2 linked regions of the Saccharopolyspora erythraea genome follow. The protein of the gene in region 1 interacts with the protein of each later gene in a pairwise test. Links are inferred from orthologs where the notes say so. Each region holds a gene or a part of one and is shown in the gene's direction. Other genes may lie near its edges. The genes, in order: uvrB and uvrA.

What was found.
Region 2: the proteins of uvrB (region 1) and uvrA interact in binary tests that used the Escherichia coli proteins (3 or more experiments, as listed by UniProt). The link is inferred for Saccharopolyspora erythraea from one-to-one orthologs.

The regions. Positions count from the first base shown.
Region 1 is NZ_CP054839.1:1,540,317-1,551,353, reverse strand. Bases 5,581-8,540 are described here. They hold uvrB (excinuclease ABC subunit UvrB), read left to right. Parts: upstream 5,581-5,963; coding sequence 5,964-8,117; downstream 8,118-8,540. Other genes in these bases: HUO13_RS07105 (FAD-dependent oxidoreductase), read left to right, coding at 8,249-8,540; HUO13_RS07115 (SPW repeat protein), read right to left, coding at 5,581-5,671. Also shown: HUO13_RS07140 (NAD(P)/FAD-dependent oxidoreductase), read right to left, coding at 1-1,121; HUO13_RS07135 (polysaccharide deacetylase family protein), read left to right, coding at 1,285-2,142; HUO13_RS07130 (PucR family transcriptional regulator), read right to left, coding at 2,243-3,766; HUO13_RS07125 (hypothetical protein), read right to left, coding at 3,931-4,410; HUO13_RS07120 (DUF402 domain-containing protein), read right to left, coding at 4,590-5,144; more of HUO13_RS07115, read right to left, coding at 5,234-5,580; more of HUO13_RS07105, read left to right, coding at 8,541-9,433; HUO13_RS07100 (hypothetical protein), read left to right, coding at 9,547-10,227; HUO13_RS07095 (sensor histidine kinase), read left to right, coding at 10,434-11,037. UniProt on the Escherichia coli protein: The UvrABC repair system catalyzes the recognition and processing of DNA lesions. A damage recognition complex composed of 2 UvrA and 2 UvrB subunits scans DNA for abnormalities.
Region 2 is NZ_CP054839.1:6,625,126-6,636,660, reverse strand. Bases 3,812-7,269 are described here. They hold uvrA (excinuclease ABC subunit UvrA), read left to right. Parts: upstream 3,812-4,207; coding sequence 4,208-7,069; downstream 7,070-7,269. Other genes in these bases: HUO13_RS29620 (serine hydrolase domain-containing protein), read right to left, coding at 7,187-7,269. Outside these bases: HUO13_RS29650 (LacI family DNA-binding transcriptional regulator), read right to left, coding at 1-555; HUO13_RS29645 (alpha/beta fold hydrolase), read right to left, coding at 763-1,527; HUO13_RS29640 (hypothetical protein), read right to left, coding at 1,567-1,989; HUO13_RS29635 (MBL fold metallo-hydrolase), read right to left, coding at 1,968-2,645; HUO13_RS29630 (maleylpyruvate isomerase family mycothiol-dependent enzyme), read right to left, coding at 2,930-3,715; more of HUO13_RS29620, read right to left, coding at 7,270-8,563; HUO13_RS29615 (TetR/AcrR family transcriptional regulator), read left to right, coding at 8,670-9,356; HUO13_RS29610 (PLP-dependent aminotransferase family protein), read right to left, coding at 9,519-10,934; HUO13_RS29605 (DMT family transporter), read left to right, coding at 10,972-11,535. UniProt on the Escherichia coli protein: The UvrABC repair system catalyzes the recognition and processing of DNA lesions. UvrA is an ATPase and a DNA-binding protein. A damage recognition complex composed of 2 UvrA and 2 UvrB subunits scans DNA for abnormalities.

The DNA.
Region 1 (11,037 bases):
GGCATGCGGGAGGCGCCGACGAGCGGGAGCCCGTCGGCGGTCACCGGACGCGGCCCGACCCACTCGTCCCGGCGAGCGCTCCAGTCGACGCCGCGCAGCAGCGGACGGGCCGAGCGCACGATCGCATCGAGGCGCGCCGGGTCCAGAGGTGCGTCGGGGTCGCGGAACTCCATGGTCCCGGCGACCCGCATCGCGCCCTGGTAGGGCGTGCAGGCGACGCGCACGGCGGGCAGGTAGACCGGCCCGGGAACGGGTTGTTCGGTCGGGACGGTGAAGGAGTAGCCGCGACCTGCGCGCACCTGCCTGCGGACGCCGAACGCGCGGGCCAGCGGTGAGAGCCACGCGCCCGTCGCCAGCACCACGGCGTCGGCGGTGATCCCGTCGTGCTGTTCGCTCCTGACCACCAGCCGCGAGCCGCTGCGGAGCACGTCGCGCACGGCGAAACCGGTGCGGATGCTCGCTCCGCGCGCTTCGACGCCGCGAGCGAGGGCGCGCGTGAACTCGCCGGGGTCGACGAAGCGCTGCCCTTCCAGCCGCAGCACCGCCCCGATGCGCGAGGACAGCTGGGGAACGTCGACCTCGCCGATGTCCGGCTCGCTGAACTCCACGTCCTGCCCGGCCTGCCGGATCCGCTCGAACTCGTGGCGCAGCTCGGCGACCTGCTCGCGCCGCTCGAACGCGGCGGTGACCGCGGCAGGCACCGCGGAAGCCCGCACCCCGCCCCGGGCCAGCTCGTCGAAGGCTTCGAGGCACCCGGCGTTGAGCGGTGCGAAAGCGGCCATCGACCGGCGCCATGCGCGTGCCGTGCAGTGGCGGGCGAACCTGGCGAGGAACGACCAGAGCCCCGTGTCGGCCGATGCGGGCACGTAGAGCGGCGCGTCGCGGTCGCTCAGCGACCGCAGCCCGTAGCGCAGGACACCGGGTTCGGGCAGCGGGACCGCGAACCCGGGGGTGACGTATCCGGCGTTGCCCCAGGAAGCACCCGCGGCGACCGCGCGCCGGTCCACGACCGACACCTCGACGCCGTGCTCCCGCAGGAACCACGCGGTCGACAGCCCGACCACACCGGCACCGACCACGACGACCTTCTCCGGGGCCCGGTCCATCCCGTCCTCCCGCATGTCCGCCACCTCTTCCGCTCCGACAGCGACGAGCATGGACCCGGCAGGTGGCGAAGGCGCTGTGGATTCCGCACAAATCGAGCGGAACCGATTGGCCGAACCGCACCGTCACCGGCTACGTGCTTGACCTTCACATCGGTGTGAATGTTTCACCGTGGGTGCCATGGACAACGAACTCTTCGACTACAGCCCGATCGTCGAGCGGGAGCCGATCCACTGGCCGGGCGGTGCGCGGGTCGCCTTCTACGTCGGTGTGAACATCGAGCACTACCGGGTCGACCGCCCGGCCACGAGCATCTTCGAGGGCACCGCGCGGCTGGCGCCGGACCCGCTGAACTACGGCTGGCGCGACTACGGGCCCCGCGTGGGCCTGTGGCGCCTGATCGAGAGCCTCGACCGGCACGGGATGCGCGCGAGCGCGCTGCTCAACTCCGACGTGGTCGAGCGGTATCCGCGGATCGTCGAGGAGGGGCTGGCCCGCGACTGGGCGTGGCTGGCGCACGGCAAGAACAACTCCACGTTCCAGGCCGACGTGCCCGCCGAGGAAGAACGCGCCTACCTGAGCGAGGTCGTCGCCAGCATCGAGAAGGCGACCGGTCGCCGGCCGCGCGGCTGGATGGGACCGGGACTCACCGAGAGCTTCCAGACGCCGTCGCTGCTGGCCGAACTCGGCCTGAGCTACGTCCTGGACTGGACCAACGACGACCAGCCGTACCGGCTGAACGTACCGGGGATGCTCAGCGTCCCCTACGCCATCGAGCTGAACGACATCAGCCTCTTCGTGGGCAAGAGCCTCAGCGGGCCGGACTTCGTGCGGATCGTGAAGGACCAGCTCGAGCGGCTCCACGCCGATTCGGCGGGCAGCGGCCGGGTGATGGCGCTGGCCCTGCACCCCTTCGTCATCGGCCAGCCGTTCCGGGCCAAGTACCTGGACCAGGCGTTGGAGCACGTCGCGAACCACCCTGGCGTGTGGCTCACCACCAGCGACGAGATCGCCGAGCACTACCTGCGCTCGGCGTAGCCGGAGCGGACTACGTCAGTCGGAGATCCCGGAGTGAGAAGGCGGCTGAGGTTCCGCCAGGCACCCCACTCCGCAAGCCACATCTGAAACACGTCCTGTCCTAGACGGCCAGGGCGATGATCATGGCGAGGCGGGCTTCGGGGTCGTCCAGTTCGAGCGGGACGATCTCGGCCATCCTCCGCATCCGGTTGCGGACGGTGTTCGGGTGGATGCCCAGGCGCGCCGCTGCCGCGGCCAGGTCGGACTGGCACTCCAGCCACGCGCGCAGCGTCTCGGCGTAGTGGGTCCCGTGGACCTCGTCGTGCCGGCGCAGCCGGGCGACGGGGCCCCGGGCGGGCTGCCGGCCTGCGCCCGCGGCCCGGCGCAGCCGCTGGAGCAGGATCTCGTGCCAGTCGTCGTCGTAGACCACGGCGACATCGGCGCCGCCGCGCGCCGCGTGCAGTGCAAGGCTCTCGTCGGCCTCCTGCCTGCTGCTCACCAGCTCTCCCGGGCCCGCCGCGCCGCCGATCCCGGCGAGCACGGTGATCCCGGAAGGGATGTCGCGCGCCAGCGCCCGTACCCACTCGCGGGCGCGGGCGCGGGCGGGCTCGTCGTCGGGGAGGACGGTGTAGACGGTGTTGGCGAACAGCGCGCTTCGGCCCGGCCGCGTCCAGCCGAACCCGGTCGTCGCGCGTTCGAAGGCCAGCAGCGCCGCCGCGGCGTGGTCGCCGCCGTCGTGGGCCTGCACGGCAACGACCCGGAAGCTCGATCCCCGGAACCCCAGCCTGCTCAGTTCGGCGGCGGGGTCCCCGTCGCCCTCGACGAGCCCGATCACCAGGTCGGACTCGATCTGGCGTTCCAGGTCCGCGCTCGCGCGGCTGCGCAGCATGTGCAGCGCGGCCGTGCGCGCCCCGTTGACCAGCGCGGTCTCGCCGGCGTGGCCCAGCGGAGCGGGCGTCTCCACCCAGATCGACCCGAGCAGCTCGCGACCCGCCCGCACGGCGACAACCGCCCGGCCGCGTCCCGCACCCGTCTCCAGCGGCTGCACGAAGAGCGGCTGGTCCGACGCCGCGAGGTGCTCGAAAACGCCTCGGGCGTCCAGCTCCCGCCGCACCGCCTCGGGCACCCTGCGCCCGAGGATCGTCTCCAGCCGGGCCGGGTCGGCACCGGTCTGCTCGCTGGAGTAGGCCAGCACACCGCAGTGGTGGTCCTCGATGGTCACCGGCCCGCCCACCGACCCGGCGAGGGTGTCGGCGAGCGCGAACAGGTCGGTCGGCCCGCGCCCGGCCTCGGTCTCGCGTCCCTCCAGCACCAGGCCGTAGACGACGCCGGCGAGCTGGCCCCACGACACCTCCGGCGCCGCGACCACGACCGCCACACCGCGCTCACCGGCGGTCGCCAGCGCTCGCTCGTCGAGCTCGGAAGCCCGGAAGACGACGACGGCCGCGCGCGTGGAGGCGAGCAGCTCCGCCGCCGCCGACGCGTCGACCCCGACCGCCAGCAGCACGTCGTCGGATCGCTCGGCCGGCTCCGCCGGGTCGTGCAGCGCCACCGAGCGCAGCTCGGTCCGCCTGCTGCGCGGCGCGCACACGAGCCTGGCGCCCAGTCCACCGAGGACGTTGATCAACCGGTCCAGCTTGACCATCTGGTGCTCCGCTACCCGGCGGCCCCGCCGCTGCGGAGGCCGCGCTCACCCTTCGGTATCGAAGCTAACCGCCGCCGCGCGCGGGCCGCGGGCGGGCCAGGCATGAGCCGGGGACACCACCGATGGGCTGTGGGCACCCGGGGCTCGCGGCGAGGGTCAGCAGCTCACCAGATGTCGAAGATGCCGCGGTGGGCCAGCCACTGGTTCAGGTCGCGGTGCATGCTGATCTCCTCCAGCGTGCGGTGCACGGTCCGCAGCGCGTAATCGGCTTCGCTGAGCCGGATCAGCCCACCGGAGACCGCGTCGGCGAACTCCTCGTACTGGGCGATGCGCGCCGGCCTCTGGTCGGGCACCTCCAAGCCGAGCAGCAGGTCGGTGGTGGTCCAGGAGCGGGTGTCGCGCTCGATGTGCACCGCGGTCAGCAGGCTCGGCCCGCGGCGGGAGTGCCTGCGGCGCGGGCGGTGGCGGGTGAGCTTGAGGCCGAGGTCGGCCAGCAGCCAGGTGACCTCGCTGTCGGCGGCCGGGTCCTCGGGAGTGGAGCACTCCAGCGACAGTCCCCAGGGTTCGACGCGGCACACGTCCAGTCCCATCACGGCGCCCGAGGAATGGGACCGCCGCGCGCTGAACAGGTCGATAACGTCCACCAGCCGAGGAGAAGAAGCCACCATGCCCACGGGGCAGAGGTTAATGGCAAAAACCGTGGCGGAGATCAACAGTAGCGACTTTTAACATAACTTTTCAGAAGTCGTCGGATATCGATTCCGCGGGTGCTGCCTTCGTCACCGGGATGGCGGTAGCGGGCGTGCTCACAGCTTCGGCAGACTCAGGAATGGTGCCTGGGCCAGGAAAGCTCGATTCCGTTGTGCCGCAACCACTTCGCCAGGTCGTAGTCGTGCCGGGCAAGTCCCTCGACGGCGGCGCAGGCGGTCTCCAGCGCCCGTCGCGCGGTGGGCTCGTCGAGCAGATCCGCTTTGGTGGCAACCAGGAACTCGTCGATGTCGAGCAGTCGCGCCTCGCGGCCGGTGCGGACTTCGATGTCCAGGTAGTGGTCCACGGTGCGCCAGCGGTCCTCACCGCGCTCGATGCCGACCACGTCGAGGTAGAAGTCGAGATCCCGGCTGTGGCCCGGCTGCCAGTCGAAGCGGCTGATCCGCAGCCCGAGTCCGGGCAGCAGCCACGACCACAAGTAGCGCAGCCTCGGGTGGCCCGGCATCGGGCGCGCGAGGTAGAGGCCGAACGGCTCCACGCGGTAGAGGTCGACGTCCCGGACGATCTGCTTCGGGTCGGTGTTCGTGCGCGCGGCGAGGTCGAAGATCTCGGTCTTCGGCGGGTGGACCGGCAGCCCCAGCCGGTCGGCGATCTCGCGCTGGGTCGTCACGACCTCACCCTATGCAGGGGCGCGGCGTCGCGTCCAACGCCGCGCCCGGTTTCCTGCGCCAATACTCGCCACCTCCGATCGGGTCGGGGTCAGGCTCTCCTTCCCCCACGCTGCGGCATCATCGACGGGGCCATGGTGGCAAGGCCCGCCAGCAGCACGACCGCGCCGCCGATGACGTTGCAGAGCACGGTGGTGGCCGTGATCGCGGTCCCGCTGATGATGAATACCGACAGGATCGCCCAGAGACCCAGCACCGGGCAGACCCACGCGATCCCGTGCGTGCGGTGGAAAGCCGCCGCGAAGCACAGACCCAGGACCGCCGTGGCCATGCCGGTGACGAAGTTGTTCATCGCCAGCGAGCCCACCCCGCTGAACCCCGCGATCCAGGGGGAGAGGGCGACGAACAGCCCGCCGAGGACGATCGCCCCGTCCGCGGCCTGCGCGGTGGGGGTCTCGGCGGCCCGGTCGTAGCGGGCGCGCAGTTCGGCAAGGTCAGGATGCCCGGTGATCGGTGTACTGGTGGACATCACACCACCTCCAGAAGCGGCTGCGACCGTCCCGGTGGCGGACCTGCCGGAGCGGTCGACCCCAGTATCAGCCCGCGGCAGCCGTTCGGCATCGGCTCACCGGCAACCAGGGACGCCAGTGCCAACTGGGTTGCGGGAGGCACAGCGGCGGTCTGTGGCGGCGGTGACTCGTGTGGCGCGTGTGGCGCCTCGGAGGCGACATCGGTGCGTTGTCGGTGCCTGGGGGTAGCGTGGATGACCGACGGCGGCGACGCCGGAAGTGTCCACCCCCCAAGATCTGGTTCGGCAGGCTATGGCTTTCGCGACTGAGCACCCCGTCCTGGCCCACTCCGAGTTCCGCCCCGTGAGCGACATCCCGCGCACGGGCGGGCGGTTCCGGATGGTCAGCGACTACCAGCCCGCGGGCGACCAGCCGCAGGCGATCGACGACCTGGAACGCCGCATCAACTCGGGCGAGACCAACGTGGTGCTGCTCGGCGCCACCGGTACCGGCAAGTCGGCGACCACCGCGTGGCTGATCGAACGGGTCCAGCGGCCCACGCTGGTGCTGGAGCCGAACAAGACGCTGGCCGCCCAGTTCGCCAACGAGCTGCGCGGGTTCTTCCCGGACAACGCCGTCGAGTACTTCGTCAGCTACTACGACTACTACCAGCCCGAGGCTTACGTCCCGCAGACCGACACCTACATCGAGAAGGACTCCTCGATCAACGAGGACGTCGAGCGGCTGCGCCACTCGGCGACGTCGAACCTGCTCAGCCGCCGCGACTGCGTGGTGGTCTCGTCGGTGTCGTGCATCTACGGCCTGGGCACCCCGCAGTCGTACCTGGACCGCTCGATCCAGCTGCAGGTGGGCGGCGAGACCGACCGCGACGTGCTGCTGCGGGCGCTGGTCGACGTGCAGTACACGCGCAACGACATCGCGTTCGCCCGCGGCACCTTCCGGGTGCGCGGCGACACCGTCGAGGTCATCCCCGCCTACGAGGAGCTGGCGGTGCGCATCGAGATGTTCGGCGACGAGATCGACCGGCTGTACTACCTGCACCCGCTGACCGGTGAGGTGGTCCGCGAGGTCGACGAGGTGCGCATCTTCCCGGCGACGCACTACGTGGCGGGCCCGGAGCGGATGGAGAAGGCGATCCGCAGCATCGAGGCCGAGCTGGACGAGCAGCTGGCCAAGCTGGAGAAGCAGAACAAGCTGCTGGAGGCCCAGCGGCTGCGGATGCGCACCCAGTACGACATCGAGATGATGCGCCAGGTCGGGTTCTGCTCCGGCATCGAGAACTACTCCCGCCACGTCGACGACCGGCCCGCCGGTTCGGCCCCGGCGACCCTGATCGACTACTTCCCGGACGACTTCCTGCTGATCATCGACGAGTCGCACGTGACCGTCCCGCAGGTCGGCGGCATGTACGAGGGCGACGCCTCCCGCAAGCGCACCCTGGTCGAACACGGCTTCCGGCTGCCCAGCGCGCTGGACAACCGTCCGCTGACCTGGGAGGAGTTCGCCGACCGGATCGGGCAGACGGTGTACCTGTCGGCGACGCCCGGCCCGTACGAGATGGGCCAGGCCGGCGGCGAGTTCGTCGAGCAGGTCATCCGCCCCACCGGGCTGGTCGACCCGGAGGTCGTGGTCAAGCCGACCGAGGGCCAGATCGACGACCTGGTGCACGAGATCCGCGAGCGCGCCGAGCGCGACGAGCGGGTGCTGGTGACCACGCTGACCAAGAAGATGGCCGAGGACCTCACCGACTACTTCCTCGAGCTCGGCATCCGCGTGCGCTACCTGCACTCCGAGGTCGACACGCTGCGCCGGGTCGAGCTGCTGCGCCAGCTGCGGCTGGGCGAGTTCGACGTGCTGGTCGGCATCAACCTGCTGCGCGAGGGCCTGGACCTGCCCGAGGTGTCGCTGGTGTCCATCCTGGACGCCGACAAGGAGGGTTTCCTGCGCTCGGGCACGAGTCTGGTGCAGACGATCGGCCGCGCCGCGCGAAACGTCTCCGGGCAGGTGCACATGTACGCCGACCGGATCACCGACTCGATGCGCCACGCGATCGACGAGACGAACCGGCGGCGCGAGAAGCAGATCGCCTACAACGAGGAACGCGGCATCGACCCGCAGCCGCTGCGCAAGAAGATCGCCGACATCCTCGACCGGGTCTACAGCGAGTCGGAGGACACCGAGGAGGTGGCCGTCGGCGGTTCGGGCCGCAACGTCTCGCGCGGCAAGAAGCCCAGCGGCGAAGCCGTGGGCAGCGCCGGTCTGCTGGAGGACCGCGACATCAAGTCGATGCCGCGCGCCGAGCTGGCCGACCTGGTCCAGCAGCTCAACGACCAGATGATGAGCGCGGCCCGGGACCTGCAGTTCGAGCTGGCGGCCCGCCTGCGCGACGAGATCCAGGACCTGAAGAAGGAACTGCGGGGGATGGACGCCGCCGGCATCGAGTGAGACTCGCGGCTGGCGCCCGGTGAGACCGGACGCGACCGCACCCGGCGAGCCGGGCGACGCGTCGGCTTTTCGCGTGGCTCTCGTCCTTTTCACCGCGACCCCCGGACAATGAACGCGTCCGGGTGTCGCGGATGGGAGGGGTGTCAGGCGTGCGGATCGTCATCGCCGGTGGTGGGCTCGCGGGGTCGGCGGCCGCTTTGGCCTTGCACAAGGCGGGATTCGACGTCAGCGTCCACGAGGCGTACCGGGACGACGGCGGCGACATCGGTGCTTTCCTCACGCTGGCGAGCGGCGGAATGCTGGCCCTGGACCAGATCGGCGCCGCGGTCCCGGTGGCGCAAGCCGGTTTCGAGCTGACCTCGTTGCGCGTCACCGGCAGTGACGGGCAGCAGATCGCCGTCTCGGCCATGGGAGAGCAGGAGAATCCGCTGCGGCGCTACCGCTGCATCCGCCGCGCGGAGCTGTGCGCGGTGCTGCGCGCGGAGGTCCGGCGGCGCGGTATCCCGATCGAGTACGGCGTCCGGTTCGAGTCGTGCGCCGCTGACGGCGACGGCGTGGTCGCGCGTTTCGCCGATGGCACCAGCACGAAGGCGGATCTCGTCGTCGGCGCTGACGGCCTGCACTCGGTTGTCCGCGCAGTGGTCGACCCCGCCGCCGCTCCGAAGCGCTATGCGGGACAACAGGTCTACTACGGCTACTCCGGTCACGCCACACCGCCGCACGAGCCCGGGAGAATCGAGATGGTGCGGGGCAGCGCAAGCGCGTTCGGTTACGCGGTTTCCCCGGAGGGAAGGACTTTCTGGTTCGCGCGCCTTCCCGGACCGCTGCTGGACAGCACCGAGTCCACCGAGATGCTGCGCGAAAAGCTCGTGGCGGCCCTGAGACCGGACGCGACGCCCGCAGCGGGCATAGTCGAGGCGACCAACGAAGTACTGGCCACGAACGCGCACGACCTCGCGGCTTCGCCGCGGTGGCGCGGTCGCGGCGCGCTGCTCGTCGGGGACGCCGCGCACGCGGCATCGCCCGCGACCGGTCAGGGCGCCTCGATGGCCTTCGAGGACGCGGTGGTGCTGGCCAAGTCGCTCCGCGACTCGCCCGGCCTCGAACCCGCCCTGGACGCCTACGAGCGGCTGCGGCGTCCGAGGGTCGAGCGCAACATCGTAAACAGCGGGCAGATGAGTGCCGGGATCGACGCGAGCCACGCCGAACGCGCCGAGGATCTCGGGCGGCTGAGCCGCCGCTACGCCGACACGCCGGCTCCCGAAGCCGAGGCGGTCCGCGAGCAACTGGAGTGGGACACCCCGATTTCCCGCTGATCCCGCGATGTCGCACCGAGATGGAACCCGACCCGCGCGGCCGACGTCATACGCCACGACCGGGAGCGCGCGGAAGTGCGCTGGAGGCGGCGGGTTCGCGGAAGGTTGACGACATGGGGTACGGCCCGGTTGAGCTCAGCGACTACGAGCTCCGGTACGTCGCGATGCTCGACGAGCTCCGCGGCGCCGCGGAAGTGGACCTGGTGCATGAGGAACTGGGGCCGGTCGCCGATATCGCGAACTCACAGAACGCCTTCGCCCTGATCGCCGACGAGCACGGAGTGGTGCTGGATCCCGCGCTGAGGCGGCACTTCCTGAGCTTCGAGGTCGTCGGCTGCAAGTGGCGTGCGGGCGACCTGGTCGGCGAGTTCTCGGTGTGCCACCTGGCCGGAGCGATGGCGCAGACGGGTGCCTACCTGGAGACCGAGTACGCCACCGAGGCGGAGTCGCAGGTGTACCGGCACATGCACCCCTTCGACGAACACCCGGTGTCGGGCGACGGCGCGCTCTCGGGGCTGCGCTTCCCGGCGGGTGCCACCTCTCCGGAGGTGTGGTACTTCGACGGCACCAGCGAGCTGTACCTGCTCGACTTGGACTACGGCGGGTACCTGGACGCGCTGCTGGTGACCAAGGGCGCCTTGGGCTGGCAGTATCTGTTCGCGGACGTAGACCGCGGATGCGACGAGTTCGACGTGTTGGCCGACGAGCTGCGGAACATGCTGGAGATCTTCCCGCGGATCTTCCCCGGCCACGACTACGAGCCGTTGCGGGAACGGCTGGACGAGCGGCTCTGAGGGGCTTTCGTGAACTTGCTTTTGGACTCACCTTGCGTGGCGGTGTGGGTGGCGGAACCTCAGGCGTCCTCTGGCTCCGGGATCTTTGATCGAAGACAAGCTGTGTGCCGGTACGGCCCCGCGGCCGACGCCGTACGCGCACCGGCGTAGGCGAGCTACGTCGCGGCGACGATGTCGCGGGCCGGTGATCGGCCTATCGTCATCGCATGCGCTTCGCCGTCAAGCCCGACCCGCGCGTGCTGGGCACCGACGCGGCCTTCGCCGCCCTGCTCGGCGCGGTGGTCGTGATGGGGTCGCGGTTCGCCTCGGTGTGGCAGGTGCCGCCGCACCGGCCGCTCGACGCCCTCGCCTACGTGCTGCTCGGACTGGCCGCCGCCGCGCTGGCGTTGCGCCGGGTGTGGCCGGTCGCGGCGCTGACGGGCGCCGCGACGGTGACGGCCGGCTACCTCGCGTCGGACTACCCCTACGGGCCGGTGTTCCTGACGGTTGCCTTCGCCGCGTACTCCGCAGCCGCGCGCCTTCCGCTGCGGCGCAGCGCGATCCTGTGCGGTGGCGCCCTGGTCGTCGTGATGGCCGGGCACGTGCCGCGGCTGGTCGGCCCGCGGTTCTGGGTGGAGCTGCCTTCGGCGCTGCTCGGTGCGACCGCGCTGCTGGTGGTGCCGTGGGCGATCGGCACGATCGCGCGCATGTACCGGGAGTCGGCGCGGCGCGGACGGGAGGAGCAGGCCCGGCGCCGTGCCTACGAGGAGCGGATCCGGGTCGTGCAGGAGGTGCACGACGTCGTCGGGCACGGGCTGTCGGCGATCAACT
Region 2 (11,535 bases), 5.1 Mb from region 1 along the record:
CGACGCCAGCAGCGCGGGCCGCGAGGCCCCGGTGTCGTGGAGCCGGTCGAGCAGCCGGGACAGCATCGCGGCGTGGTCCGAGCGGACGGTCCCCGCCGGTTCGGCGTCGCCGGTGAACCGCTCGCAGGTGACCACGGGCACCGCCGACGCCAGCAGGCCGTGCACGACCGGGTCGGTCACCAGCGGGTCGCCGAGCACCACCCCGTCGAGGCGGTGGAACGCGGCCCGCGCCCTGGCGCTGCGCGAGGTGAGCAGCGTGACGTCGTAGTCGTGCCGCGACGCCTGGTCGATCACGCCGAACACGAACGACATGTAGTACTCGGAGCGCGTCAGGACCTCCGGCAGGTGCAGCCCGATCGCCCCCGTCGTCGCCGCCCGCAACGACCGCGCGGAGAGGTTCGGCGTGTAACCCAGCCGGTCGGCCGTGTCGGCCACCAGCTTCCGCGTCTTCTCCGAAACCCGGCCGGACCGGCGCAGGGCGTCGGACGCGGTGGTCTTGGAGACCCCGGCCGCCCGGGCGACCTCCACCAACGTAACCGGGGCGTCTGCGCTCACCTCCCGTACGGTAGTCGCCGCACCCCGCCCGGCGAACACCGACCGCGACCGCGTTGCGCAGGGCGTTCGGCGGCCGGATCAGCCGTCTTCGTCAGCGTCGGTGGCCGGGTTGCCGCCGTTGTCCGCGTCGGTGCCGTGATCCGCCAGTTGCCTGCGCCGGCTCGAACGAACAGCGCCCGCATCGCCGAATCCCCTTGCCGCAACTGGTCAAACGGGGAGGTCGCGTGCCAGGAACGGCAGTACGCGGGGGAGTACGCCGGCCGAGTCGTTCCAGCCGCGCACGTGGTCGGCGTCGGGCAGGGAGAAGAACGCCGCGCCCGTCCGCTCGGCGAAGATCCGCATCGGTTCGTGCCAGGGGTCGGCGGTACCGGCGTACATGAGCATCGGGACGTCGGCGGCGGCCAACTCCGCGTGCAGGCCCGGCTCGCGCGAGTACGCCGCGTAGTTGGCCCGCAAGGCTGTCGAGTCGGCGGCTTCGATCACGGCGGCGAATGCGGGATGGGCGAGGGCTGCGCGTTCCACGAGCGGGTACGGGTCGGCGTCCGCCGGGAGGCCCAGGGCGCGCAGCATCGGGTCGATCGCGGAGCGGAAGCCGTCGAGGGGGTCGAACGCGCCGGCGACCAGGCGGGTCAGCCGCTCGGGAGCGTGCACGGCTACCGCGTAGCCGGTGAGCGCCCCCAGCGAGTAGCCCCAGAACGCCGCCCTCTCCACACCGACCGCGTCGAGCACGGCGGTGACGTAGTCGGCGCGGCGCGGCAATGCGTATGCCGCCGGGTCCCGCGGAGCGTCGCTGCCACCCAAGCCCAGGGGGTCCACCGTGATCACCGCATGGGTCGCCGCCAGCGTCGAGGAGTAACCGGCCAGCGACCAGTGCGCGCCGACCTGGAACATGCCCGGGTGCAGCACGAGCGGCGGACCCTCGCCGAAGACTTCGTAAGAGATCCGGAGACCGTTGCTCCGTGCGACGGGCACTGCTGCTCCCTCACGTCTTTCCCAGCGAGGCCCGGAAACTCAGAACCCGACGGTGGTTTCGTGGACGTGCTGCCAGCGGAAGCCGTTGGGAGCGGCTGGGTCCTGGCGGAGGACGGCCGTGGTGCGGCGCTGGGTTGTTCCGCCGTGGTGGCGGTGGGTTTCGCGGAAGCGCACCACCGCGAGGCCGGGAGACGACGCCACGAGTTCGATGTCGTCGACGCCGATCTCCAGGCCGGGGGCGGTGTTGCGGGCTTCGGCCAGCCCGCTGAAGAGATCCTCGGCGGCGAGGGCCGCGCCTTCCGCGGTGGTCATGGTGAAGCCGGGCGAGTGCGACTCGCGCAGCTCGTCGAGAACCGACGAGTCGCACTCGGTGCCCAGCCAGCGTGCGAGCAGGCGGTGCTGCCGCTCGACTTCGGCCGCGACGCGCCCGGCGAGGTCGGTCACCAGCCGCGCTCGCGCCACTCGGCGAGCTTCGGGCGCTCGGCGCCGAGGGTGGAGTCGTCGCCGTGCCCCGGGTAGAACCAGGTGTCGTCGGGCAGCTCGGCGAAGACGCGGGTCTCGACGTCGTCGATCAGCGAGCGGAAGTCCTCCGGCGACGTGGTCTTGCCGACCCCGCCCGGGAACAGCGAGTCGCCGGTGAACAGGTGCGGGTGACCGGCCGGGTCGCGGTAGAGCAGGGCGATCGAACCCGGCGTGTGCCCGCGCAGGTGGATGACCTCCAGCGCGGCCTCGCCGACCTGGATCGTCTCGCCGTGCTCGACCAGGCGGTCCGGCGGCACCGGCAGCTCCGCCGCGTCGGCCGGGTGGGCCATGGTGTAGGAACCGGTCTGGCCCGCGATCGACCCCAGCGCCTGCCAGTGGTCGCCGTGGCGGTGGGTCGTGACGATCGTGCGTAGGCGCGGGCGCTGGTCGTCGTGGCCGAGCAGGTCGGCCAGCCGCTCGGAGTCGTTCGCCGCGTCGATCAGCAACGCGTCGCCCGTCCGGCGGCAGACCAGCAGGTAGGCGTTGTTGTCCATCGGGCCGACAGACATCTTGGTGATGGTCAGCTCGTCCAGCTCGCGCCGGGCCGGAGCGCCGCCGGCCTCGACGTGTCCCGTGTACTGTCCTCGTGGCTCCACGCCAGCGAGCCTAACGGCAGGTGGAGGCGCGGCTCACGTCAGCCGTGGGTGAGTTTCCCGCGCGGCGGATCATCCGCCCGGCCCAGGCAGCGGGCCATGCAGCCGCCGACGGCCTACACAGCGGGAAGCGACCACACAGCGGACGGACGGCCGCCCAGCCGACCACGCCGCCCAGCCGACCACGGCGGATCAGCAGCCGGACTCCCGAGCTACGGCGTGTTGCGCATGGGACAACCGCGCACTTCCGTTGCGGGAGAACACAGAACGGCCCCGGAACCAGGCCCTCAGAGCCAGGGCGGCAGGGTCGGCAGCGGGTCGCCGGTGAGCCGCTCGCCGCTGGTGCGTCCGAGCAGCCACCCCAGCATCGCGCCGGGGTCGCCGTGCACCTGGCTGGGCCGCGACGTCGTCCCGCGCAGCTCCCAGCTGCGCTCGCGCCCGTCGAAGTCGACCACGACGGTGAGCGCGGGCACATCGTGCCTGCCGCCGAACTGCTGGACGACGTCCTCGAGGACCTCCTCGACGTCGGGGCGCGGGATGTCGTCGAATCCGAAGCCGTGGTCGAGGTCGACCAGGTGCACCCACACCTCCAGCAGCCGCCCGCGCAGCACCCCGTGCGCCGGGATCGGGTCGCCCGCGCCGTCGAGCACCTCGGCGGTCCACGCCCACACCGGCAGTTCGCGGGCGGCGCGGGCGAAGCGCTCGCACGACGCCGCGAGGTCCTCCAGCAGCAGCTGCCTGCCGCGCACCGCGCCCTCGTCGATGTCGGCGTCGCGGTCCGACGCGCTGGCGTACATGGGGTGCTCGACGCCTGTGCGCGCCCACCGCAGCAGGTTCAGGAACCCGTCGGCATTGCGCGCCACGTGCGATATGACGTGCGCCCGGGTCCACCCCGGCAGCAGGCTCGGCCTGTGGATCGACAGCTCGTCGAGGCTCCTGGCGGTCTCCATGAAGCGGTCGCTGGCCTGCTCGATGGCGGCCAGTGCGACCGAGGTCCGGTGGGCTAGCTGCGCGGCGCCGGTGGTGCTTTCGATGTTGCTACGGTCGCCGGCCCCGAGAGCGATGTCAGCCATGGGTCGTCCTCGCTTCAAAAGGGGATTGCCGGTGCTGCACGCCGGTGAGGTTTCGAGCGTAGATGCGAGGGCGCCGAGGCCGACAGTGCCCATTCCGGGGTAATTTTGCGTATCGTCGGACGAGGCCCCGGCGCGGTGACGCCGTCCTCACGGTCGGTCACTCGTTCAGGTGACAGCGGGTGACAGTGGACACAGGTCACGCGGTGGTGGACCGGACGCGATCCGAGACTGTCGGTGCCCCCGAATAGCATTGATGTGCGACGTCCTGCAGGCGTTTCACCCCGGCGCCGACCGCGGTGCGGCACCCGGCGCACCACCACCGGTGCGCGGCCGTGCACCACTGCGGTGCCGATGCCGGTGTCTCGCTCGGGACGTGCCCGCTGACCCGTTGGGGCCGGCACCGCCTCCTGCCCACACCCGGGCCCGTCCGACACCGGGCCCGCACCGCCGGGGGGTCGCACCCGACCCGGCGAGAACTTCGAAGGGATTGCAGTGGCTGACCGCCTTGTCGTCCGCGGCGCCCGTGAGCACAACCTGCGCGGGATCGACCTCGACCTGCCCCGGGACAGCCTGATCGTGTTCACCGGGCTGTCCGGCTCCGGGAAGTCGAGCCTGGCTTTCGACACGATCTTCGCCGAGGGGCAGCGACGCTACGTCGAGTCGCTGTCCGCCTACGCCCGGCAGTTCCTCGGGCAGATGGACAAGCCCGACGTCGACTTCATCGAGGGCCTGTCCCCGGCGGTTTCCATCGACCAGAAGTCGACCAGCCGCAACCCGCGGTCCACGGTGGGCACCATCACCGAGGTCTACGACTACCTGCGGCTGCTCTACGCCCGCGCGGGCAAGCCGCACTGCCCGGTGTGCGGCGAGGCGATCAGCAAGCAGACCCCGCAGCAGATCGTCGACCAGGTCCTTGCGATGCCCGAGCGCACCAAGTTCCAGGTGCTGGCGCCGGTGGTGCGCAGCCGCAAGGGCGAGTACGTCGACCTCTTCGAGAAGCTGCAGTCGCAGGGCTACGCCCGCGCGCGGGTCGACGGCGTGGTGCACCCGCTGGAAAACCCGCCGAAGCTGAAGAAGCAGGAGAAGCACGACATCGAGGTCGTGATCGACCGGCTCACCGTCAAGCCCAGCGCCAAGCAGCGGCTGACCGACTCGGTGGAGACCGCGCTGCGGCTGGCCGACGGCCTGGTACTGCTGGAGTTCGTCGAGGTCGAGGAGAACGACCCCCACCGCGAGCGCAAGTTCTCCGAGAACCTGGCCTGCCCCAACGGACATCCGCTGGGTGTCGACGAGCTGGAGCCGCGGTCGTTCTCGTTCAACTCCCCCTACGGCGCCTGCCCGGACTGCGTCGGCCTGGGCATCCGCAAGGAGGTCGACCCGGAGCTGGTCGTGCCCGACGAGGAGCTGTCGCTGGAGGAGGGCGCGATCGCGCCGTGGGCCGGCGGGCACACCGCCGAGTACTTCACCCGGCTGCTGACCTCGCTCTCGGAGGCGATCGGCTTCCGGATGGACACCCCGTGGAACCGGCTGCCGACCAAGGTCAAGAAGGCGGTGCTGCACGGCACCAACGACCAGGTGCACGTGCGCTACAAGAACCGCTACGGCCGCACCCGCTCCTACTACGCCAACTACGAGGGCGTCATCCCGTTCCTGGAGCGCAGGCTGGAGCAGACCGAGTCCGACTACGCGCGCGAGAAGTACGAGGGCTACATGCGCGACGTGCCGTGCCCGGCGTGCGACGGCACCCGCCTCAAGCCCGAGATCCTCGCGGTGACGATGGAGGGCGCCGAGACCGGTGAGATGTCCATCGCCGAGGTCAGCGCGCTCAGCGTCCGCGAGTGCGCGGACTTCCTGAACGGGCTGGTGCTCGGCCAGCGCGAGGAGATGATCGCCGGGCGGGTGCTCAAGGAGGTGCAGGCGCGGCTGGGTTTCCTGCTCGACGTCGGCCTGGACTACCTGTCGCTGGACCGCGCCGCGGGCACGCTCTCCGGTGGTGAGGCGCAGCGCATCCGGCTGGCCACCCAGATCGGTTCGGGCCTGGTCGGCGTGCTCTACGTGCTCGACGAGCCCTCGATCGGCCTGCACCAGCGCGACAACCACCGGCTGCTGGAGACGCTGAGCCGCCTGCGCGACCTCGGCAACACGCTCATCGTCGTCGAGCACGACGAGGACACCGTGCGCAGCGCCGACTGGATCGTCGACATCGGTCCCGGCGCCGGTGAGCACGGCGGTCGGGTCGTGCACAGCGGGCCGTACAAGGAGCTGCTCGACAACGAGGCGTCCGTCACCGGCGACTACCTGGCGCGGCGCAAGCACATCCCGCTGCCGGAGACCCGGCGGCGCAACGACCCCAAGCGCCAGCTCACCGTCGTCGGCGCCCGCGAGCACAACCTGCACCGCATCGACGTCTCGTTCCCGCTCGGCTGTCTGGTGGCGGTGACGGGGGTGTCCGGATCGGGCAAGTCCACGCTGGTCAACGACATCCTGGCGTCGGTGCTGGCGAACAAGCTCAACGGCGCGCGGCAGGTCCCCGGCAGGCACACCCGCGTCAACGGGCTGGGCAACGTCGACAAGCTGGTGCAGGTGGACCAGTCGCCGATCGGGCGGACCCCGCGGTCGAACCCGGCGACCTACACCGGCGTCTTCGACCACATCCGCAAGCTGTTCGCGGCGACGACCGAGGCCAAGGTGCGTGGCTACCAGCCGGGCCGGTTCTCCTTCAACGTCAAGGGCGGCCGGTGCGAGGCGTGCGCGGGCGACGGCACGCTGAAGATCGAGATGAACTTCCTGCCCGACGTCTACGTGCCGTGCGAGGTGTGCAAGGGGGCCCGGTACAACCGGGAGACCCTGGAGGTGCACTACAAGGGCAAGACGATCGCCGAGGTCCTGGACCTGCCGATCGAGGAGGCCGCGGAGTTCTTCAAGCCGATCAACGCCATCCACCGCCACCTGCGGACGCTGGTGGACGTCGGCCTCGGCTACGTCCGGCTCGGGCAGCCCGCGCCGACGCTGTCCGGTGGCGAGGCGCAGCGGGTGAAGCTGGCCAGCGAGCTGCAGAAGCGCTCGACGGGCAAGACGGTCTACATCCTCGACGAGCCGACGACGGGTCTGCACTTCGAGGACATCCGCAAGCTGCTCGGCGTGGTCAACGGCCTGGTGGACAAGGGCAACACGGTGATCGTCATCGAGCACAACCTCGACGTCATCAAGACGGCGGACTGGGTGCTGGACATGGGCCCGGAGGGCGGTAACGGCGGCGGCGAGCTGATCGCGGAGGGCACTCCGGAGGACGTCGCCGAGGTCGAGGACAGCTACACCGGCCGCTTCCTGGCGCCGATCCTCGCCGAGGGCTGATCCCCGCGCCCGGACGCTTCCCGGCGCCGGAGATGCGATCCCGCCTGATCAGGATGCACGTGATCAGGCGGGACCGCCGAGGATTCGCGGGGCGGGCCGGGCGGGCGCGCCGCCTGATCAGGGCGTGGCGGGAGCGCGGCTGAAAAGCCTGCCCCCGAGGTCCACGCCCACGACGGCGCCGTCGTCGTCGCGGGTGAAGTAGCCGCGCTCTCCCTGCAAACCGCCTTCGGTGACGACGTACTCGTCGCCGTCGCCGGGCAGGAAACCAGCGGCGGCCGGCGGGTAGTCCGGGGGCATCTCGACGTCCGAGGCGAGGCGGATCGCCGGCCTGATCCCGACCCCGAGGGTGAGCCGGGAGCCGTCGGTGGCGATGTCGAGGTACATGGCGTCGTTCTCGTAGCGTCCGGCGACCTCCCGGGCCCGGGTGTCGTCGTGGGGCACCGGCTGCGGGTCCCGGTCGATCACTCCGAGGTAGTGCTCCAGCGCCCACCGGACGACGGCCCGGTTGCACGGGTGGCCGTCCGGGCCGGCGTTGGACAGCGAGACGACGGCGAAGTCGCGTTCGGGCGCGATGAGCAGCTCGGCGAACTGGCCGTTGCCCGATCCGCCGTGCCCGATGGTGCGCACCCCGCCGGCGTCACGCAGGAACCAGCAGATCCCGATGCCGTCGCCCAGGGAGCTCGCCCGCAGCGCGACCGTCTGCTCCCGCATGCGGTGCAGCGCCTCGGCGGGCAGCACGCCGTCTCCGGTGCCGAGGTGGAACCGGGCCCAGCGCAGCAGGTCGCTCACCGACGACACGATGCCGCCGCCCGGGTCGTTGCCGCGGGCGCCTGCTCGCCACGCCTTCCACGGCCGCGCGAACCGCAGTTCCCCGTCGTCGCCGCGGTTGTGCCCGACGGCGAAGGACCGGACCACGACGTCGTCGAGGTCGAAGAAGGTGTTGGACAGCCCGACCGGCTCCAGAACCAGTGCGGCGATGGCCTTCTCGAAGGGCAGGCCCGTGACCTTCTCGACGACCAGCCCGGCCAGGTTGTAGCCGGCCTGGCTGTAGGAGGCGCGTTCGCCGGGCTCCGCGATCATGGGCAGGTCGGCCATCTCGGCTACGAAACCGGCCAGCGATCCGGCCTCGTCACCGGCGTCGATGACGTTCCAGTCCAGTCCCGAGGTGTGGTTGAGCAGGTTCAACACCGTGATCTTCGCGGCGGCCCGCTCGTCGCTGAGTCGCAGTTCGGGGATGTAGCGGCACACCGGTGCCTCCAGATCCACCATTCCTTCGACGGCCAGGCGCATCAGCGCGGTCGCGGTGAAGGTCTTCGTCACCGACGCCAGGTGGAACAGCGTGTTCCCGTCGACCGGCCGCGGGTTGTCGACGCTGGTGACGCCGTGCGACGCGTGGATCTCCCGGCCGTCCGCCCACACCCCGGCGGCGACGCCGGGGATGCCGAACTCCGTCGCGGTCGCCTCGACCGCACCGGCCAGCTCGCGCTGTGTCATCGGATTCCCCCTTCGAGCACTTGAACTAAGTACAAGCAAGAACGTAGACCCGCCTTGAACAAAGTTCAAGGAAATGCCTGAACTTTGTTCAACTACGCTGGAGGCCATGCCGCGAGACACGCTGACCGCAGACCAGATCGTGCGCGCCGCGATCGCGCTCCTCGACGACGAGGGGCTGGACGGGCTCAACATGCGCAGCCTGGGCAAACGGCTCGGCGTGGCGGCCACTGCGATCTACTGGCACATCGCGACCAAGGAGGAGCTCGTCCAGCTCGCCGGCGACGCGATCTGGGGCGAGGTGGAGCTGCCCGATCTGGACTCCACCGACTGGCGGACCGCCGCGACCGCCGTGGCCACCAGTACGCACGCGATGCTCGTCCGGCACCCCTGGCTCGGGCAGGCGTTCGGCAGCTACCTGCTGGCCGGGCCGGAGAAGGCCCGCCGCGACGAGCACACGCTCGCCATCTACGAGAAGGCCGGTTTCGCCCCCGACGACGCCGACCGCGCGGCGGCCACCGTGCTGATCTTCGTGCTCGGCAGCGCCCTCGGGCCCGCGGCGCAGGTCTCCCTGACCCGGCGGCTGAACCGCGACGGAGGCAACGCCGAACAGCGGCTCGCCGAGACCATGGCCCGCAGCGCGGAGATCGCCGAGCAGTTCCCGCGGCTGCGCGAGCGCATCGGCACCCCCGCCGCCGTCGACTACGCCGCGGCGCCCGACAACACCTTCGAGTTCGGTCTGCGTTCCATCCTCGACGGCTTCGAGGCCCGCCTCGCCGAGCGCGGCGGCGGGTGACCGCCATGGCCGCCCGCGTTTGCCCCGGATCGTCGGCAGAGCCTCGACCAGTCCGTTCAACTGGCCGGGGGAGGTGCTGTCGCAGTGCCCTGTTGGCGTACTCAGAACACGACCACCGGCGGTCGTCTCTCGTGGGGCAGCGTCGGCGATGTCCAGCCGGTGTCACGAGCGGTTGTTGCGTGCGAGTGCCCGACCGATCGTGCGGGCCCCGTCGGGGAAGGCGCCGGGGTTCGGGCCGGAGTAGTTGAGCCGGAGGTAGTGCCCGGTGGGCTCGGCGGGGAACCACTCGTCGCCGGGGGCGATGACGACTCCGTCGGCTTCGCAGTCCTGGACGAGCTTCGCCGCGTCGGTGGTGTCCGGCAGTCGTACCCACAGGTTCAGCCCGCCCTGGGGCACCGCTTCCAGATGCGCGGTGGGGAGGTGGTCTCGGATGGCTTCGGCGAGCAGGTCCCGACGTGCGGCCAGCTGCTGGCGGAGGTTTCGCAGATGGGTGTGCCACGCGGGTTGGGTGACGACGTCGAGCGCAACGGCCTGGAGCATGCCGCTGACGTACATGGACACGGACTGGGCATCGGCGAGGATGCGTTCGCGCGCGGGACCGCGGGCGATGATTCCGGCGATGCGCACGGCCGGGGACACGCTCTTGGTCAGCGAGCGCAGGTACACGACGTGTCCGGCGTCGTCGCGGGCGGCGAGGGGTGCGGGGTCGGCGGTGATCCCGAAGTCGTGCGCCCAGTCGTCCTCGATGAGGAAAGCCTTGTGCCGGCGCACGTTTTCCAGCACCTGCTCGGCCAAGTCCGGTGTCCACCGAGCGCCGGTGGGGTTGGCGAAGTTCGGTTGGGCGTAGAGGGCGCGGGCCCCGGTGCGCTCGAAGGCGCGGGCCAGCTCGTCCGGGTCCGGCCCTCGGATGCCGCTGGGCACGGGCACGACCTGCACGCCCGCCTGTGTGGCGGCGAGGATCGCGCCCCAGTAGGTCGGTGACTCCACCAGTAGCGGCCGGCCCGCACCGACCAGTGCGCGGAAGGCCGTGCTGAGCCCGCTCTGGCTGCCGGGTAGCACGATCGCGTCGCTCGGTGCCGGCGGCGTGACGCCGGCCGGCGCGGCCGTGCCCAGTTCGGTCGCGAACCACGCCTGGAGCTCCGGAATCCCCGCGGCCGGGGGTCTGCTGGCGGCTGCACCGCTGCGGGCGGCGCGCGTGAACGCGGCCCGCACCAGTCGTTCGGGCAGCAGCTCCCGATCCGGATAGCCCGAGTGCAGCGCGATCACGTCGTTCGGCGCGGTGCGCAACGCGGTGGGCAGTTGCGGGGTGCGGTTCTTCGCGGACCCGAGTGCGGCGGTCTGCCATCCGTAGTCGTTCGGGCGGGCGACCCGTACCGCGCGCACGAAGGTGCCCACTCCGGGGCGGCTCTCCACTACGCCCTGGGAAGTCAACGTCCGCAACGCCTTCTGCACCGTGACCGGGCTCGCCCCGTACTGCGCCACCAGTGCCCGCGTCGACGGCAGCTTCGCGCCCGGCGGAGCCCCCGCGACCCATGAACGGAGCCCGGCGACGATCTTGGAGCTGCTATCGTTGGACATGACGCAGAACAGTAGCGCTACTCTCCACGTTGGCCCAGTGCTATCCCCTTCTCGTGCCGGTCTCGGGTGGGGGCTGCTCGGAGTGGCGGCGTTCTCCTTCACTGTCCCGTTCACCCGCGTCGCCGTCGCGAGTGGTGGGATGTCGCCGCTGTTCATCGGTTCCGCCCGTGCGGTCGTGGCCGCGTTGCTCGCTGCCGCCGCCCTGGCGATCACGAAGCAGCGCCTGCCACGCGGCATCCAGTGGGGACGAGCGGCGGTCGTCGCCGGGGGAGTGGTCGTGGGCTTCCCCGTGCTGACGTCCTTCGCGCTCACCACCGCACCGGCCGGCCACAGTGCCGTCGTGATCGCCCTCCTGCCCGCCGCGACCGCGACAGTGGCCGTGCTCCGCGGGCACGAGCGGCCCCCGATGTCGTTCTGGGCCATGGCGGTCGTGGGCGCGGTCGCTGCCGTCGCGTTCGCGGCGTTGCAGGGCGGCGGGCTCAGTGGAATGCAGTGGTCGGACCTGCTGCTGTTCGGCGCCGTCGTCGCGGCCGCGATCGGCTACGCCGAAGGCGGACTGCTGGCCCGCGAACTGGGCGCCTGGCAGACCGTGTCGTGGGCG